2 linked regions of the Polymorphobacter megasporae genome follow. The protein of the gene in region 1 interacts with the protein of each later gene in a pairwise test. Links are inferred from orthologs where the notes say so. Each region holds a gene or a part of one and is shown on either strand. Other genes may lie near its edges. The genes, in order: dnaA and KTC28_RS02835.

Evidence for each region.
Region 2: the proteins of dnaA (region 1) and KTC28_RS02835 interact in binary tests that used the Escherichia coli proteins (3 or more experiments, as listed by UniProt). The link is inferred for Polymorphobacter megasporae from one-to-one orthologs.

What each region holds. Positions count from the first base shown.
Region 1 is NZ_CP081848.1:1,810,240-1,813,424, forward strand. Bases 139-3,002 are described here. They hold dnaA (chromosomal replication initiator protein DnaA), read left to right. Parts: upstream 139-815; coding sequence 816-2,189; downstream 2,190-3,002. Other genes in these bases: rpsT (30S ribosomal protein S20), read left to right, coding at 139-350; KTC28_RS08545 (SDR family NAD(P)-dependent oxidoreductase), read left to right, coding at 2,271-3,002. Outside these bases: more of rpsT, read left to right, coding at 87-138; more of KTC28_RS08545, read left to right, coding at 3,003-3,050; KTC28_RS08550 (SIMPL domain-containing protein), read left to right, coding at 3,047-3,185. UniProt on the Escherichia coli protein: Plays an essential in the initiation and regulation of chromosomal replication. Binds in an ATP-dependent fashion to the origin of replication (oriC) to initiate formation of the DNA replication initiation complex once per cell cycle.
Region 2 is NZ_CP081848.1:607,208-610,373, reverse strand. Bases 180-3,024 are described here. They hold KTC28_RS02835 (replicative DNA helicase), read left to right. Parts: upstream 180-771; coding sequence 772-2,277; downstream 2,278-3,024. Other genes in these bases: KTC28_RS02830 (right-handed parallel beta-helix repeat-containing protein), read left to right, coding at 2,882-3,024; KTC28_RS02840 (pyrimidine 5'-nucleotidase), read right to left, coding at 180-641. In the rest of the region: more of KTC28_RS02840, read right to left, coding at 1-179; more of KTC28_RS02830, read left to right, coding at 3,025-3,166. UniProt on the Escherichia coli protein: The main replicative DNA helicase, it participates in initiation and elongation during chromosome replication. Travels ahead of the DNA replisome, separating dsDNA into templates for DNA synthesis.

The sequences.
Region 1 (3,185 bases):
GACCTTCGCGGCGCACGCCTATAACAGGCGCGCTCTCCCGGCGGGGCCACAATGCGCCTGCCGACCAGGATTTTGAAGGCAAGACCATGGCGAATACCCTCCAGGCCGAAAAGCGCATCCGCCGCAACGATCGCCGCGCCGAGATCAACAAGGCGCGCGTCAGCCGCATCCGTACCTTCGTCAAGAAGGTTGAGTCGGCGATCGACGGCGGCACCGCCGAATCGGCCAAGGCCGCCCTGCTTGCAGCGCAGCCCGAACTGATGCGCGGCGTCGCCAAGGGCGTCATGCACAAGAACACCGTTGCGCGGAAAATCTCGCGGCTGGCAAAGCGCGTCAAGGCGCTTGGCTGATCCCGTAGCGGTGGGGAAATCCGCCGCTGTCATGTGACAACACAGCCGCTCGAGTCGGGCGGCTTTGTTGTGTTTGCCGACAGTGACTTGTCCGTATTCGTACGACTCGCCTGTCATGCGGGTGTCATCGCCCTGTCATTCAAATACAGTCGTTTGGCCGCTTTGCAGCCTTTTTGGCGTGTTTCCGTGTCAACGGATTTATTAGCGAAAACGAGAATTTTCGACCCTTGATCGTGGTCGGCGGGGGTGGTTAGTAGCCTCTATCGGCAGTGACGCCGGACGGGGACTGTCCCAAAATCAGGGTTGCGATTCGGGTCGCCGAGAATGTGTTGAAACACATTTCCGGCGGGGGGCGAAGGCATGTCCGCAACACACGCAACCCGGTCGCCAAATGGTGCCGGTGGGGAGGATGAGCGGAGCTTCATGGCGACGAACTGGACCTATTCGGCAGCATTGGACGACCATATGCCCAAGCCCGCTGGTGTCGAACTGGACCGCGCGTGGGACATGATTCGCGCCGCCTTGCGCCATGAATGCGGTGCCCGGTCGTTCGACAATTGGCTCAGTCCGCTGACACTCGCCGGAGTCGACGACGACGCAGTCCGACTCGCCGTGCCGACTCACTTCCTTGCCGACTGGATCAGCAACCACTTCCTCGATCGGCTGCGGACGCTGTGGGCTATGCAGATGCCGGCGATCCGCCACGTCGTTTTGACGGTTGTGCCGTCGATGAAGCTCGTCGAGCCGCAGGTTGCAGCGGTTGCTGAAGCAGCAGCTCCGCTCGCCGCCCCTGCGTGCATCGGTCTCCCGCTTGAGCCGCGCTACAGCTTCGACAGCTTCGTCGTCGGCAAGTCGAACGAACTCGCGTACAACGCCGCGAAAACGCTGGCCGACGGCGGCCCGATCAGCTTCAATCCGTTGTTCCTCCACGGCACCACCGGGCTCGGCAAGACCCATTTGATGCACGCGATCGGCGGCGAGCTGCGCGCCCGCGATCCGAACGCGAAGGTCGCATATCTATCGGCCGAGAAGTTCATGGTCGACTTCCTCGCCGCGCTCCGCGCGAAGGACACGATCAGCTTCAAGCAGCGGCTGCGCTCGGTAGATCTGCTGATGATCGACGACGTTCAGTTCATCGCCGGCAAAGAATCGACGCAGGAAGAATTCTTCCACACGATGAACGAAATCATCAGCGCGGGTAAGCGGCTGGTGATCACGTCGGACCGCAGCCCGCAGAACCTCGAGGGCATCCAGGACCGCATCCTCAGCCGGATGGCGTGGGGCCTTGTCGCGGATATCAATGCCGCCGACTACGAGCTGCGCCTGAACATCCTCCACGCCAAGGTCGCCGGGCTAAAGGACCAGCTCGGCCCGACGCTGACGGTGCCCGACGAGGTGATAGACTTCCTCGCGCGCAAAATCACGTCGAACGTCCGCGAGCTCGAAGGCGCGCTCAACCGGACGATCGCCTACGCGCGCCTGGTGGGTAAGCCGGTGACGATCGACTTCACCCGCGAGACGCTCGCCGACCTGCTCCGGTCGCACGAGAAGAAGGTGACGATCGAGGAAATCCAGCGCCGGGTCGCCGATTATTACCACGTCAAGATGACCGACCTGCTTTCCGCTCGCCGCGCCCGCGAGATCGCGCGTCCCCGGCAGGTGGCGATGTACCTCGCCAAGCGGCTGACTCCGCGTTCGCTGCCCGAGATCGGGCGGCGCTTCGGCAACCGCGACCACACGACGGTGATGCATGCAGTCAAGCGGATCGACGAGCTGCGCGCCGCCGACCGCGAACTCGACGCCGATGTCACCCAGCTCAGCCGGATGCTCGACGGCTGATCGCTTCTGCGACCGCTCAGGGGCTGGCACCCGGCAGACGAGCCGGGCATAGACACTGCCGAACCTCTGGGGAGAGACGTCATGCAACTCGATGGATGTGCTGCGGTAGTGACCGGCGGCGCGAGCGGACTTGGCGAAGCGACGGCACGCGCGCTCGCGGCGGCGGGGGTCAAGGTCGCGATCTTCGACCGCGACGCCGGCAAGGGCGAGGCGGTTGCGGCCGAGATCGGCGGCGTGTTCTGCAAGGTCGATGTGACGAGTGATGCCGACGTCGACGCCGGCTTCGCCCGCGCCCGCTCGGCGCACGGGCAGGAGCGAATCCTGATCAACTGCGCCGGGACCGGCAACGCCGCGAAGACCGCAAGTCGGAGCCGCGAGACCGGCGAGATCAAGCACTTCCCGCTCGATGCCTTCAACATGATCATCCAGATCAACCTGATCGGCACCTTCCGCTGCATCGCCAAGTCGGCGGCAGGAATGCTGACGCTCGAGCCGATGGCCGACGGGGAGCGCGGCTGCATCGTCAACACCGCGAGCGTCGCCGCCGAGGACGGGCAGATGGGGCAGGCGGCGTATAGCGCGTCGAAGGGCGGCGTCGTCGGCATGACGCTGCCGATCGCGCGCGATCTGATGGGCGAAGGAATTCGCGTCAACACGATCCTGCCCGGCATCTTCAACACGCCGCTGATGCAGGGTGCGCCGGACAAGGTGAAGGATGCGCTCGCCGCGTCGGTGCCGTTCCCCAAGCGGCTCGGTAACGCCCCCGAATATGCGAGCCTCGCGCTCGAGATGTGCCGCAACTCCTACTTCAACGGCGAAGATGTCCGCCTCGACGGCGCGATCCGCATGGCACCGCGATGAAACGCGCGCTGGTCGCCGCCGCGCTGCTGATCGGCGGCCCGGCGGTGGCGCAGGTGCCGCCTGCCGAACTCGGCCAGCGCTTCGTTCCCGCGCCGTGGTGGATGCGCGAACCGGTGGTCGCGTCGCTCGGAGAAG
Region 2 (3,166 bases), 1.2 Mb from region 1 along the record:
CAGTCGGATACGTCGGTGATTCGGTAATCGATGAAGTCGGGGGCGGGGTGGCGCGGCCCCTGTTCGGAGCCGTTGTCGACCCACACCGTCGCCATGCCGATCGCCTTGGCGGGGGCGAGATTCCGCTCCATGTCGTCGGCGAACAGCGCGCGTGCGGGGTCGATATCGTGCGTTTCGCACAGGCCTCGATACGCTCGGATGTCGGGCTTTGGCAGATACGCCATCGCGTGGACGTCGTAGATCGCCTCGAACGCGCCCTCGAGCCCGAGCCGGTCGAGCACCTTCGCGGCGTACGGCGTGTCGGCGTTGGTGAAGATCAGCTTGCGCCCCGGCAGGCGCGCGATCGATTCGACGAGGAGCGGCGCGTGGGCGACGACGCTCAGGTCGATGTCGTGGACGTCGTCGAGGAAATGGTGCGGGTCGACGCCGTGCTCGTCCATCAACCCGCGCAGCGTCGTGCCGTGCTGGTGGAAGAACCCCTTCTGGACCCGATGCGCCTCGACCGCGTCGACCCCGAGCAGGCGCGCGACATACGCCCCCATTCGTGCATCGATCTGCGCGAACAGGTTGGTCTTCGCCGGGTACAGCGTGTTGTCGAGATCGAAGATCCAGGCGTCGATGTGGCTCAGCGGGTGCGGCATGGCGGGGTGTGTAGCGGGTGGGCCGGTAACGTGGAAAATATTTCTCATCCACACGGTTCAGGCACGGTTTCCCACCGAGTTATCCCCTGCAGAATTTGTCCCGATGATGGGATTGCGCGACAAGCGATCGATGCAGCTTCCAACACCCTACACACCCGCCGCCGCCACGCCGATCGCGCTCGTTCCCGCAGCGGCGCTGCCGCATAATGTCGAGGCCGAGGCGGCGTTGCTCGGGGCGATGATGATCGACAACCGGCTCGTCGAGGACGTCCAGCTAAAGCTCGGCAGCCAGCATTTCTTCGAGCCGCTCCATGGACGGGTGTACGACGCGATCCTGATGCTGATCGACCGGCGGATGGTCGCGACGCCGGTGACGCTCAAGCCGCTGTTCGACGCCGATCCCGATATGATGGCGATCGGCGGCACTGCATATCTCGCGAGCCTGACCGAGCAGTCCGCTGCGCTGATCGCGGCGCGCGACTTCGCCCAGCAGATCTACGACCTCGCGCTGCTTCGCGAAATGATCCGCGTCGGGCGCGACATGGCGACCAATGCCTTCGACACCGGTGCCGGTGTCGAGCCGTTGAAGCAGATCGAGGCCGCCGAACTCGCGCTCTACAAGGTCGCCGAGCAGGGCGAGGTGTCGGGATCGGTCAAGACCTTCGGCCAGGCGACGCGGCTTGCGGTCGAGATGGCCGACCGCGCGATGAAGTCGGGCGGGCATCTGTCGGGCTACACGACCGGGCTCGACGCGATCAACGCCAAGATCGGCGGGCTGCACAAGTCCGACCTGATCATCCTCGCGTCGCGTCCGGCGATGGGAAAGACCAGCCTTGCGACCAACATGGCGTTCTCGGCGGCGGCGCGGTTCCTACGCGACAAGGCCGACGGCGTCGAGCCGGGCCAGTCGAGCGGGGCGGGGGTCGCGTTCTTCAGCCTCGAAATGTCTGCCGACCAGCTCGCGACGCGCGTCCTCGCCGAACAGTCGGGGGTCAATTCGGAAAATCTGCGGATGGGCAAGATCAGCCAGTCCGAATTCAACAGCCTCGCGCGCGCCGCGGGGCAGTTGAGCGAGCTGCCGCTCTACATTGACGACACGCCGGCGCTGTCGATCGCGGCGCTGCGGACGCGGGCGCGGCGGTTGAAGCGCCAGAAGGGGGTCGGGATCATCGTCGTCGACTATCTCCAGCTCCTCCAGGGGTCGGCGAAGTCGGCGAACGAGAATCGCGTCCAGGAAATCTCCGAGATCACCCGCGGATTGAAGACGCTGGCGAAAGAGCTCGAGGTGCCGGTGCTCGCGCTGTCGCAGCTCAGCCGTGCGGTCGAGAACCGCGAGGACAAGCGGCCGCAGCTCGCCGACTTGCGTGAATCGGGGACGATCGAGCAGGACGCCGACATCGTCCTGTTTATCTATCGCGAAGAATATTATCACGCGATGAAGCAGCCTGACGAAGAAGACATCGAGAAATACGCCAAGTGGAAAGAGCGCGCCGAGAAGCTTCACGGACTTGCCGAAGTCATCGTTGCCAAGCAGCGCCACGGCTCGACCGGTACTGTGCCACTTACATTCCACAAGACGACGACAAAATTCAGCGACCGGGCTAACGATGCGTATCTGCCCGAGCGGTACGACTGACCCGCGCAACGCGCGACTACTCATGACTGGCAGCTGACGATCGCTTCTGCGGTCACGTTGCGTACACTTGTCGTACGCTGATCGCTCTCGCCCGCTGAGCGTCCCTTAACAGACGATTACTTGATGACGGCGGACGCGGCGTGGGGCGCTGCGTCGCTAGGACAGTCATGTCTCTGATATACGCAACATCGGATGCGATCTGTGAGTCGGGTACGACCCTCTCTGCAGCTCGTAAACATATTATCAACGCATCCGTCGGCACAGCAAAGTACAGAATTTATTCGTACTGCAAATCACAGAGTCTAAATGACAAGATTGAATACTAATTTGGATAAACCACTTTTCTACTCTGTGAATCGTGCAACCAATCTCGTAGCTGGGGGTACGGACAGTTGGGCCTCATAGTAACAGGGAAGCAGTTCGAAGAGCATACGGTCGGAGAGTTGTTTATAAAATAGTAACGTGTGTATTTGTGGAGTTGCGTATTATGATTAAGCTTATTAAGCATTTTGCTCTTGTCTGTGCCGTCGGCGTGTCGATTCCGGCAGACGCAAAAATCCTCTATGCGACATCTTCGACCATAATGAGCATCTGGAAGACGGCGGTGAGCGGCGACACCATCCGGCTGTCGGGGACGTTTGCCGGCACCACGTCGCTCCAGAATAAGACCGCCACGAAGGCGATCACGATCGATGCAACGAAAGCGACCTTCATCGGGACGCTCAAGTTTCAGTCGGTCAATAATATCAAGGTCGTTGGTGGACGGTACGACTCGACGGGCGGTCCGACGGCGTACGGCCGAGGGATTGTCGTCTACAAAAGCAGCAACCTTTCCTTTGACAAGCTCACCGTGGTGGCAAGCGGCACCGACGGCGAAACCGGAGTCGGG